Regions from separate parts of the Bacillus sp. JJ1503 genome, predicted to be linked through region 1. Evidence: riboswitches for the same ligand, from Rfam matches in the RefSeq annotation. Region 1 holds a riboswitch; each other region holds the start of a gene.
What was found. Region 1 has a riboswitch for S-adenosylmethionine ahead of V7149_RS08325 (homoserine dehydrogenase). Riboswitches for the same ligand answer to the same signal wherever they lie in the genome.
Positions count from the first base shown of each region.

Region 2: another riboswitch for S-adenosylmethionine. It lies ahead of metE (5-methyltetrahydropteroyltriglutamate--homocysteine S-methyltransferase); the one in region 1 lies ahead of V7149_RS08325 (homoserine dehydrogenase).
Region 3: another riboswitch for S-adenosylmethionine. It lies ahead of V7149_RS12575 (O-acetylhomoserine aminocarboxypropyltransferase/cysteine synthase family protein); the one in region 1 lies ahead of V7149_RS08325 (homoserine dehydrogenase).
Region 4: another riboswitch for S-adenosylmethionine. It lies ahead of V7149_RS07350 (MetQ/NlpA family ABC transporter substrate-binding protein); the one in region 1 lies ahead of V7149_RS08325 (homoserine dehydrogenase).

Region 1 is NZ_JBALOZ010000087.1:26,646-29,816, forward strand. It holds gene V7149_RS08320 (ABC transporter ATP-binding protein) at 1-912, opposite strand, end outside; SAM riboswitch class I at 1,407-1,513, shown strand; gene V7149_RS08325 (homoserine dehydrogenase) at 1,651-2,856, shown strand; gene V7149_RS08330 (helix-turn-helix domain-containing protein) at 3,057-3,171, opposite strand, start outside.
Region 2 is NZ_JBALOZ010000113.1:8,899-12,069, reverse strand. It holds gene metE (5-methyltetrahydropteroyltriglutamate--homocysteine S-methyltransferase) at 1-1,959, opposite strand, end outside; cobalamin riboswitch at 2,112-2,301, opposite strand; SAM riboswitch class I at 2,372-2,481, opposite strand; gene V7149_RS09975 (ABC transporter permease) at 2,782-3,171, shown strand, end outside.
Region 3 is NZ_JBALOZ010000148.1:25-3,195, forward strand. It holds gene V7149_RS12575 (O-acetylhomoserine aminocarboxypropyltransferase/cysteine synthase family protein) at 75-1,391, opposite strand; SAM riboswitch class I at 1,501-1,600, opposite strand; gene V7149_RS12580 (hypothetical protein) at 1,692-2,045, opposite strand; gene V7149_RS12585 (MFS transporter) at 2,197-3,171, opposite strand, start outside.
Region 4 is NZ_JBALOZ010000079.1:3,620-6,790, reverse strand. It holds gene V7149_RS07355 (trypsin-like peptidase domain-containing protein) at 1-880, opposite strand, end outside; SAM riboswitch class I at 1,262-1,371, shown strand; gene V7149_RS07350 (MetQ/NlpA family ABC transporter substrate-binding protein) at 1,466-2,272, shown strand; gene V7149_RS07345 (methionine ABC transporter ATP-binding protein) at 2,513-3,171, shown strand, end outside.

The sequences.
Region 1 (3,171 bases):
AGGAACTTCTTTGCATCTTTCATGCGCAAATGAGCATCTTGGTGCAAACCTGCAACCAGCAGGCATTTTACCCGGAGCTGGAACAATTCCAGGAATGGAAGATAGATATTCTTTCTGTTCATTAATATCCGGCAATGAGGCTAGAAGCCCTTTCGTGTAAGGGTGGCGTGCCTTATCGAAAAGATCAACAACTTGCGACTCTTCTACAACCTCTCCCGCATACATAACAATCACTCTGTCACACATCTCCGCCACAACTCCGAGATCATGTGTGATGAGAACAATGGACATATGCAGCTGGTCTTGCAATTTCTTCATTAATTCTAAGATTTGCGCCTGGATTGTTACATCGAGAGCCGTTGTAGGCTCGTCTGCTATAAGGACTTCCGGATTACAGGAAAGAGCCATTGCAATCATCACTCTTTGACGCATCCCTCCAGAAAGCTGGTGAGGATATTCATTCAGTACTTGTTCCGGTCTTGGAATACCGACAAGTTTAAGCATTTCCAAAGCGCGGTCTCTCGCCTCTTTTTTCGAGATGCTTTCGTGGTTTAAAACCATTTCATTTATTTGATCCCCAATCCTGTGGACCGGGTTCAATGAGCTCATTGGCTCCTGGAAAATCATCGAAATCTTTTTCCCGCGGATTTTCCTCCAATCCTTCTTGGCGAAATCCTTGAAATTTAGGCTGCCGAGGCGAATATTTCCTTCAAGCCTCTCAACGCCTGGAGGTAAAAGACCCATTAATGAAAGAGACGTCATACTTTTTCCGCAGCCCGATTCTCCAACAATTCCAAGTGTTTCACCTTTACGGAGGTGGAAGCTTATTCCATTCACAATGGCTATCTTCCGATTATCTTCATCTTTAATTCCAACTTTTAGCTCGTCTACTTCTAAAACTTTTTGAACCATTATGACACTCCTAACGGTTTCATTATTTGAAATGCGATTTCATTTTTTTGATAATTTAAATTTTACATAAGAATCCCCCAATTTTCAATAGTTTTTAATTAATAAATATTAATTGATTGATATAATAAGGGGAACCCTCTTGTTTCTTTCATTCATGCAGAAAAGTTGTACGAAGATGGTGAAATTGCAGGGGAGTTGTTTTAATATCATCATTAATCATAGTGGTTGTCTGAAAAGTAGAAATCCCCTAAAAAGTAAAAATGTATTATGTTGATATATCAAAACTTCATAAAATATAAGGGGCATTCTAAAGTTCGAAATACGATTTTCTGGATTCTCTCGTTGGTTTCTCTGCTTGGTTTTGCAGGAATAGCGGTCGTTAGTGTGGATGGATTGACCGTACATCAGCAAGAGCGTAATTGCCAAAGCAACCTTTATATTGACGTAACCCCTTTAAATCGATATGATAATAAATAATTTCATAATTGCTAATCTTCTTATCAAGAGAGGTGGAGGGACTGACCCTGCGAAGCCTCGGCAACCAGCATATGTATGCACGGTGCCAATTTCAGAGGAATGATCACAATTCCGAAGATGAGAAGGTGGAACGGATTTTGTTATTTCATTCTTGCTCCCCCTTCTGTCTTTATATGCAGAGGGGGTTTTTTATTTTTCCATCTATGGCAATTTGCCTTATTCATAGCAAATTGACTACAAATTAACAGGAGGAATGCATACATGTCAGCCATTCATATTGCATTATTAGGATACGGTACCGTTGGGAAGGGTGTCTATCAGACTGTCCAATCACATCAGAAGAAGCTCCAAGCCCTATTTGGGAAAAAAGTGAAGATCGTTGGAATTCTTGTGAAAAATATAAATAAACATAACAAACCGGATAAGGATGTTCTTTTAACCGATGACTTCGAAAAAATCATTACACTTGAACAGCTTGATGTAGTGATTGATGCCATTGTTGGAAAAGAGCCAAGCTTTTCCTATTTGCAGCAGGCAATTAAACGGGGTTGCCAAGTTATTACGGCTAACAAGGAAATGTTTGCCCATCACGGGGAGCAATTAAAACAGTTAGCAAGTGAAAATGGTGTTTCGCTCGGCTTTGAAGCAACGGTCGCTGGCGGGATTCCTGTAATCCAAACACTTAAGCAATTGCTAAATGTAAACAACATCGAAAAAGTTCAAGGCATTCTTAACGGAACCTCTAATTTTATTTTGACAAAAATGAGAGAAGAAAACTTACCATTTGTGTCAGCATTGAAGCTAGCACAGGAAAAAGGCTATGCCGAAGCGGATCCAACCAATGATGTAGACGGCTATGATGCCTTCTACAAAGCGGTGATCTTAAGTGAGATTGCATTTGGGGAGGCACCGAACTGGGATGAGTCGATCAGAGAGGGAATTCGGGGAATCACTCCTGAGCAAATTGAAATCTTTTCATCATTAGGGTTTCGCTTTAAACATGTCGCCTCGATTGAACGAACTTCTAGTGGAATTCTCTGCACCGTAAAACCTGTACTTGTGAATGAACAGCATCCCTTTTACCATGTGGAAGGTGTCCAAAATGCTGTTTCCATTGACGGGGATATTGTTGGGAATATTAGCCTTCAAGGTCCAGGGGCGGGAATGCTTCCAACAGCAAGCGCGATAATCGAGGACTTGGCACATATCAATAAAGAAAGCTCACCTCGGGCATATACCAAACAAAAGATAGAAGGAAATGAGGCTCCTACTCTTTCTTTTTGGGCAATCGGCGGTGATGTAAATGCCTCGATTCTGCCCACTCCTATTGAAGTAATTGAAAGAATTCATCCAAATGTATTAATCGTTCGAGCACCTGAAGAGGCCATATACGCGATTCATTTGCCAAATGTGCATGTCTATCAAATTCTTGGGGATGTGGCGTTTAGGGGTGTGGTTGTGAGTTAGGAATAGTTGATTTTTGAATTAAAAACAGGAGGGACACTTTAAGCTGTTGCTCCTGGTTTTTAATTTTGAGTGATGAATGAATTTCATAATTTCAATCCCTTGTCTCCCAAGCAATTCAAGGCATGAAAAAAGGAGCACCTCCCCAAATTCTTGTATAATGTAAGTGATTAATTAAGAACATTTTTATCTTTACCCCCGCACTAACTTTCACTTATTTGATGAAGCTTATCCTTTAAGAATGGATAAAGATCGACAGCCAAATGAATGTTTAGAAATTGGTGACTATCCGAAAGGTTTATTGAAAGTATTTCTTCG
Region 2 (3,171 bases), on a different contig from region 1:
AAAATCGGAGTAACACATATGGGTATGAATTTGTGTTTCATTTTGTACAGCTGTCGTTGCAAGCTTAAATGCATAGACTGCTGCGCTAAGATAACTCTCCCACTTTTCACGCTTTAATGGCAGCCCTTCACGAATGGCCGGCTCATCAACTTGAATCATACGGATTCCGCTTTTTTCAAGTTCTTCGATTTCTTTTCGAAGCGCAAGCGCAATTTGATTGGCAACGTCGTATCGCGAAATATCGTCACGTACAAACGACCAGTTTAAAATAGTAATTGGACCTGTCAGCATACCTTTTACAGGCTTGTCTGTTAATGATTGGGCATAAAGGGTTTCTTCAACTGTCATTGGCTCTTTAAATGATACGTCTCCGTAAATAAGAGGCGGCTTTACGCAACGCGATCCATATGATTGCACCCAGCCAAATTTTGTGAATACAAATCCATCTAATTTTTCCCCGAAATATTCGACCATATCTGTACGTTCAAACTCTCCATGCACCAGTACGTCAATGCCAAGCTCTTCCTGTATCTCAATCCACTTTTTAATTTCAGCTTGAATAAAATGTTTATAATCTGCATTTGTTAACTCGCCTTTACGCCATTTTAATCGTTGTTTTCTTACTTCCTGTGTCTGCGGAAAGCTTCCAATGGTTGTTGTCGGCAAGAGCGGCAATTGGAAGGTCTTCTCTTGAAGCCTCTGGCGTACTTGAAAAGGAGCTTCACGTTCTGCCTTATAGGCATGTAAGTATTGGATGGATTCTTGAACTGCTTTATTGTTTCGAAAAGAAGATTGATTTAATAAAGCAATAGATTTTGTACTTTTTAGAATGTCATTCTGTATTGCTTCTTTTCCATCATGAATCCCTTTTGAGAGTGTAACGACTTCATACAGCTTTTCATCTGCAAATGATAATGCATCACTTAGAATCTTATCGAGTACATCTTCGCTTTTAACCGTCACAGGTACATGCAATAAGCTTGATGAAGGCTGTGCGATCAAACGATTTTTGGAAACAAACTGTCCAATTTCTTCAAGGAACGAATATTGTTTTTCAAGGTTGGCACGCCAAATATTGCGGCCGTCAATGATTCCAGCAGCAAGCACCTTATCCTTTGGGTACCCATACTTTTTCAAAGCTTCAAGATTTTTCCCTTGGTCATGTACAAAATCAAACCCAATGCCGTGAACAGGGAGGGAGATGATGTCTTCATAAAATTCAACGGCTTCAAAATACGTTTGTAAAATGACTTTTACATGTGGAGCTGCTTCATACAATGCTTGATAAACATTTTTAAATAAGGCCATTAAATCTTTTGAAATAGAAGTGGAAAGGATCGGCTCGTCTATTTGTACCCATTCTACGCCTTCATCCTGAAGTTCTCGTAAAGTTTCAGCATAAAGCGGTACGAATTGATTAACCTTTTCCTTAAATTGACTTGCTTTATAGCCTTTTGCCAAAGAAACAAATGAAATAGGCCCCAAAATGACAGGCTTACCTTCAATATTAAGCTTTTGCTTAGCTTCTTTATAAAATTGGAGAGGACGGTTTTCTACTAGTGCAGGCTCAGCTTCGTCCAGCTCTGGAACAATATAGTGATAGTTAGTGTTAAACCATTTCGTCATTTCAGATGCAACTGCACCTTTCGTTCCACGCGCTATATTAAAATATGTTTCTAGAGATACTTTCCCTCCAGAATAGCCAAAACGCTTTGGCACTAATCCAAACATGACAGCTGTATCAAGGACATGATCATACAAGCTAAAATCTCCAACCGGGATTAAGTCAATTCCTTGATCAATCTGCTTTTGCAGATGCTGAAGGCGAATTTGTTCCATTTGCTTCAAAAACTCGTCTTTTTCTAATTGACCTGCCCAATACAGCTCGAGGCTTTTTTTCCATTCGCGTTTTTCTCCAATTCTTGGATAACCTAAATTCGAGTTTCTTACATGGCTCATCGTTTCCTACACTCCTAATTTTTAATTTTTTCTCAACAAAAAATCTCTCTTTTCAAGTAGAAAAGAGAGATTCATACGCATAGCTAACTAGAGTTGAGACATAATGGTTTTCTCAACACGTATTCTTCACTCCCCTCTATATCCTCGTAGAGTACAAGCATATACAACAGGCAGGTCTCCTGACTTAGGTTCATCGCTTCTTATCCCTTCCCATTTCCAAATGAAATAGTGGTTCCTGATAAGCTGCTCCCCATTACAGTGGCGGGACCGTGTCGGAATTTCACCGGACTTCCCTTTTAAGCTGAGAAAAAAATTAACAGCACCTGATGCATTCGTTTATTAAATTTTTTAAAGGAAAAATAAAAGCCTCTCAAAATAAAAGAGAGGCTTGTACTCCTACTGAAGGAGTCCTCTCTTATTTGCCAAAGCAATATGCTTTGCAGGAATTAGCACCTTTTCAATAAGTAATTGAATGGTTGCCGGGCTTCACAGGGCCAGTCCCTCCACCTCTCTGAATAAGAGTTGTTAATATTTTTAAATGTTTTGAATTTAATAGCCATGTTAGCATGGTAAAGATAAGTTGTCAAAGAATTTTGGAAAAACACTACAAAAGTAGTGTAAGTGAAAAAGGATTAGGGGAGTTAATAAATTTATCATGAGTAAAAGCAGTAGTTAAGCACGATTCTTATGATAATGATAATTACTTTCAATTAGTCGTTGACAATCATTTCCTGCCTGCTATAATAACAATTGTGAGTATTAGTGATAATGATTTTCAGTATCATTAAAACTTACGAAAATGTTTACTTATTGGAGATAGTTATGAAAAAAAGATATCTTATCGTCTCGCTCATTGTACTTTCAATCCTATCCTTATTTGTTGGAGTGAGCCATATTACACCGAAGGATTTGCTAAATCTGCAATCTGATGAAACTCAAATCTTTCTTATCAGCCGATTGCCAAGATTATTAGCGATCCTATTTGCAGGAGCGGGGATGAGTATTGCAGGGTTAATTATGCAGCAACTCAGCCGGAATAAATTTGTTTCCCCTACAACAGCGGGCACACTTGACGCCACTAGACTTGGGATTTTAGTGTCAATGCTGTTGTTTGCGAATGCGTCCCTTCTTGAGAAAATGATTGTAGCCTTTGTATTTGCGCTTGCCGGCACGCTTTTGTTTATGCAATTGCTCGATCGAATTAAATTTAAG
Region 3 (3,171 bases), on a different contig from region 1:
TGGTATAAAGAGGGCGTCAACGGTAAAAAATTGGAATTATATATCTTTTTACTTATATTTTATGCCTTAAATAATTATGCTTTTGCAGTTAGCGAGGCAATACCTGTTGCTGCCTCAATTGCTTGCTCTAAATCTTCAATAAGGTCTTCAACATTTTCAATTCCGATAGATAGGCGGACTAGATCCTCAGGAACGCCTGCTGCCTTAAGCCCTTCTGTATCAAGCTGCTGATGCGTTGTACTTGCCGGGTGAATAACTAAGCTTTTCGCATCGCCAACGTTTGCAACATGTGCCCATAGCTCAAGATTATTAATGAAAGCCGCTCCAGCTTCTCTTCCGCCTTCGATTCCAAATACGACTACAGAACCTGCACCCTTCGGCAAATACTTATCCGCTAATGCTTTATCCGGATGATTGTCACTTCCAGGATACAGAACCCAATTAATAGCTGGATGAGCTTCTAAATATTCTACCACTTTCTTCGTATTAGCAATATGCTCCTTCATCCGCACATGAAGTGTTTCAAGTCCAAGTGTAAATTGGAACGCATTTTGCGGGCTTAATGCAGGACCAAGGTCTCTAAGAAGTTGAACTCTAGCTTTAATAATATAGGCAACGGCACCTAATGCCTCACTATACACAAGGTTATTATAGCTTGGGTCTGGCTGAGTGAATCCAGGGAATTTAGGAGAATTCCAATCGAACTTTCCACCGTCTACAATGATTCCTCCAGTTGTTGTTCCATTTCCCAGCAGCCATTTTGTAGCGGAGTGGACGACAATATCCGCTCCAAATTCTATCGGTCTGCATAAATATGGAGTCGCGAATGTATTGTCAATAATAAGTGGAACCCCATTCTCGTGTGCGATTTCCGCTACCTTTTCGATATCTAACACCTTTAAGCTTGGATTTCCAATCGTTTCAGCAAAGACAGCCTTTGTTTTTTCAGTAATCGCTTTTCGGAAGTTTTCAGGATCCTCAGGGTCGACAAATTTTACTTTAATGCCGTATTTAGGCAGTGTCACAGCAAACAGATTATAAGTTCCCCCATAAAGGTTCGAGGCTGAAACAATTTCATCCCCAGCTTCAGCAATGTTCAAAATGGCTAGTGTAATGGCGGCCATTCCGCTAGCCACCGCTAGGGCACCAACTCCCCCTTCTAACAAGGCAACCCTTTCTTCAAAAACTGTAGTAGTTGGGTTGTGAATACGAGTATAAATATACCCAGTTTCCTTCAAGCCAAATAAATTAGCTGCATGTTCTGTGTTTTTAAATTGATAAGCATTGTTTTGGTAAATTGGCACAGCTCTTGCCCCTGTTACAGGATCCGGCTGAAGGCCCCCATGTACACCTAATGTCTCAAATCGATAGTTCTTTTGTTTTTCTGACATTTTTCATCTCTCCCTTTTTCATGTGCAAATGTTTGATTTACTAATTCTTTTACTTATAAAAGAAGAGTTGAAAAAACCCTCTTCATAAGAAGAGGGTTGATATCATCTCTTCTTATCTATCAGAGCAATTACTCTGCTGGAATTGGCACCGTGTAAATACCGGTTGCCGGGCTTCGTAGGGCCAGTCCCTCCACCTCTCTTGATAAGAATATTTAATTGTTATACTTAAGTTATTATAGCGATACTATCATATTGATTTTAGGCAGTCAAGGTATATTTTAGAAATTTCTGATTTAATAATTATTTTTTACATAAAATGAAAAGAGATTCTAACAGCAATATTTTACGGAAGGTTGAATCGACTGATACCTTCTTCCACCTTATTGCCTCTCTTAATTTTTCATTTCCTGTTAAAATGGCATGAATGCTTTCTTTAGATCCTGATATGATGGCATCAAATTGTTGTTTCTGAATATCTGGATAAATGGAAATATGGCCATCCAGAAATTTTAACGGAACCTCTATATCCCCGGCTTTGATACAAATTAATAAGGAGGAATCAGCTAACAATTTCTGTAAATGCGATTTACTCTTAACCTCTTCAATAAATGAAGCAGCCATCTTTTCCATTTCCATCACCTCTAAAACGAACATATTATTTTTTCTTCTGTATCTACATTCAACAAAAGCAACGACATCCCTCTTATTTCTGTTCGACACAATAAAAGCAAAAAAAAGACAATGCCTCGACTATTTTCAGCATTGTCTTTCATTTCCCGAGAAATATATCTTTTATTTGCATGTATTAAACTGCATTAACGGTGGATACCGCTTTTTTTGTCTTATTATGGTTCTTAAATACTAGATAAAAATAAATCGATCCTACTAGATATAACGAAGCTGTAATAGAAAAAACAAGCGCATATCCCCAATAGGACCCATACTTTATCACAATCCCTGTAGATACAGGGCCCATTGTTGCCCACCCTAAATTAAATACCATTTGGTTTACAGAATTCGCTAAACCTTTATAGGAGTCACCTACTTTAGACATCATGAGCGACATTTGGATGGGGTTTCCCGCATTCATCAACGCCTGTCTAAATAAAAATCCGAGTGCGGCTAGTAATAAATTTTCCGTGTATGCTGTGAGAAGGAGAAATGGCAGTGACATGAGTTGAAGAATGACTACAGCCTTCACCTCCCCTACCTTTCGAACAACAATTGGTCCAATGATCATAGCAACCGCTGTTGCAGCCTGACCCATTGAAATAATGAAACCGATTGCTGAGTTGGAAGCAGAAAAACGATCTGCAAAATATAGATTGAGATAGGGAATCACTAATCCAGCACCAATTCCGATGAGAAGCTGTGCAATTGCAAAAAGCCCTATCATTTTAAAGCCATCACTTTTATAAAATTTCTTCTTATATGTTGTTTGCTTCTCTTGAATTTTGGCAGTTGAAGAACTAGTTTCCTTAAATCGTGTAATTGGCAGTACACCTATAAGAAAGAAAATACCCCCAATTATTAGTGTAATTCGAATACTAGTCAATGATGTTGTAAAAAATGAAAATAAATCTGTTAAGATTCCGCCGCTTAAATTTCCAATAACATTAGCTCCTGTCATAACCGCGAAATGCATACTAAATAAATGGACCCGCTGTTCAGACTTAGAGTTCTCAGCAAGCCAAGGGATAAGCGAAACTTGAAGAAATGCAGACGTTATTCCCGTTAAAAAGGCAAACAAAAGCAGAAGTGATTGGATTTCAATGACACC
Region 4 (3,171 bases), on a different contig from region 1:
CAGAGCCGCTGCATAATATTTTATTATGCTCATCAAAACTTTTAATCATGACTACGGAGTTCGATAGACCTGCCAGCTCCTCATAGCTGAATTCTCTGCTCTTAGTTGGAATTTGTTTCAGATTTTCTTTAGCAGAGATGCTTGAAGGTGCTGTCAAATCAGGAATAGTTATCTGATCTGAATTCAGTGTGCTGAATTTATATAAAGTTGAGAATTTTTCTATCTCAGGATACAAATGAACCATATCTTCTTTCGGGTTCATATAGCAAATATCACAGCCAAGACGGGACAGGAAATACAAGAATAATAGCTCATGAAGCTTAATATCTCCGATAAAAACCACTTTTGGAGATATGCTTGTACCTTCAAAAAGCTTAGGTAAATAAATTTCTATCCAATTCAAAAATTTAACTGCAAAGTTTTTAATTTGTGTGTCATTGGATTGTGGATGCAATGTTCTATACTTGGACAGAATCTCCACAAAAATAAGTTTTTTTGTCCATTCAAGGCTATCGTTATTTAATTGGCTGCAAAGGGGTGTTTGATGAAGTAAATGAGGATTCATGACAGCAACATTGGTGATTGCATCCCATTCCTCCCAAACCTTTGTAAGTCTGGAAATTTCATTTTTGTTTGAAATACCTTCAAGTCGCTGCAGTCGTAAGTAAGGAACAGCCGGCACACTTGATGAAAAACAGCGGTCTATTTTCAGAATGTTTTCAATGTAATGCTGAACAGTGTCAGGAATTCCGATGTACCTAAGAAAAATAACTTCTTTCGTAACGGCAGAATGATCAATTTTGCTAAGGAACATAAAATCTTCGAGAGGATTTCGTGTTTCTTTCAATTTAAACTTTAAAGGCTTAGTTCTCACTATCATATCCATACTCCCGATTCAAATAGTTATCTAGTGTAATTATAATTTAATTTTGCAAAAGTTCCTAGTTTAAAAGGAAAATATTGGGGTGAAATGAAGTGGAAGTAGGGGAAAGAGATAAAATAAAGTTCTAGGACTGGAACGATGCTTTCCGTAGAAATTATTTGAATGAGTTACTATTAAAAACAAATAATCACTATGGAACCTATTTAATACATTATATGACTGATTTTGTAACAGGGGAAAATAAAAGGACGGACGGCCTTTTACTTCAAAGAATGAAAAAGTGGGCCTAAATTAGTCATTTTTCTAAATCTTGTTGACAATATGATTAAATGAGAGTAAAGTTTGTATCTAAGGAATTTGAAAAATTAAATAGTTTATCTCTTATCAAGAGTAGCTGAGGGACTGGCCCGATGAAGCTCGGCAACCGTCTATGTTTAATAGATTGGTGCTAAATCCTGCAAAACATTCATTGTTTTGAAAGATAAGAGAGGATTTTTATGTATACATAAAGCCTCTCTTTTTTGATGGAGAGGCTTTTTATTTTTTCTTCTTCCAATACAACTACACAGGAGGAACAATAAAGTGAAGAAGTTTGGAATGGTTTTAGCATTACTTGGTATGACATTGTTTATTGCTGCTTGCAGTAAAGAAAGCAGCGGGGCACTGAACGAGAAGAAGCTAGTCATTGGAGCAACGGACGGTCCGCATGCTCAAATATTGGAAGTGGTTAAAGAAGTGGCTGCAGAAGACGGACTTGAGTTGGAAATTAAATCTTTTACTGACTACGTCCTTCCAAATACAGCTTTAGATGAAGGCGACTTAGATGTTAACAGCTATCAGCATAAGCCTTTTCTTGAAAAATTTAATGATGATCATGGAACTACATTAGTACCAGTTGGGAAAACGATTCTTAATCCAATGGGGATTTACTCAGAAAAATATAAAAGCTTTGAAGATCTTCCAGACGGAGCGAAATTTGGTCTGCCAAACGATCCGACAAATGGAGCACGTGCACTTTTCATCTTACAAGAAAATGGCCACATTAAGCTTGAAGAAGGCAAAGAAGAAACAGCCTCTATTCATGATGTGGTGGAAAATCCAAAGAATCTTGAGTTCATTGAACTTGACGCAGCACAAATTCCAAAACAATTAGGCGAAGTCGATGCTGCAGCCATTAATACAAACTTTGCAATCGCTGCGGGTCTTTATCCGAAAGAAGATGCATTTATTTTAGAATCAACTAACTCTCCATATGTGAATTATATTGTTGTCAGAGCGGAAAACGAAAACGATCCTGTCGTTAAAAAATTGGTGAACGCTTATCAGAGTGAAAAAGTTAAAAAATTCATCGAAGAAGAATTCCGCGGATCCATCATCCCTGGTTTTTAATAGAAATTTATGAAAGCAGTCCAAGAAGGCGAGTTTATTGGACAGGTTTTCGGTATTTTGATGAAAGCTGTCCAAGAAAGTGAGTTTCCTGGACAGGATATTGAGATTTCGATAAAAGCTGTCCAATAAAGATAGTTTCCTGGACAGACTTTCGGTAATTTGATAGAAGTTGTCCAAGAAAGTGAGTTTGCTAGACAGGTTTTCGGTCAAGCAAAGATAGCTCAGAAAGGAAAAGCCCCCATGATTATATTAGAACATGTTTCAAAATCCTTTGAGTCGAAAAAAGGGATTGTCAAAGCAGTTAAAGATGTGAATCTTCATGTGAAAAAAGGTGAAATTCATGGGGTGATCGGCTATAGCGGTGCTGGTAAGAGCACATTGATACGCTGTGTAAATTTATTGGAGAAGCCTACGAGCGGAAAAGTATTTATTGGCGGCAAAGAAGCTACTTCTTTGTCGCTCAACCAATTGCGCGATGTCCGAAAAAGAATCGGCATGATTTTCCAAGGTTTCAACCTCCTAAAAACAGCCACCGTATATGATAATATCGCCATCCCCCTAAAATTATTAGGCTACAACAAAACAGAAACAAATGACCGTGTTATCAAATATTTGGATATCGTTGGACTGGCTGATAAGCATCAATCATATCCAAGCCAACTTTCCGGCGGGCAAAAGCAGCGGGTTGCGATTGCCCGTGCACTTGCCCAAGAGCCTGAAATTTTACTAAGTGATGAAGCAACAAGTGCCCTTGATCCTGAGACAACGGATTCAATCCTGGAATTACTTTTAAAAATCAATCAAGAACTAGGGATTACTATTCTGCTGATCACACATGAAATGAATGTTATCCAAAAAATCTGTGACCATGTATCTGTCATGGAAAATGGTGAAGTTGT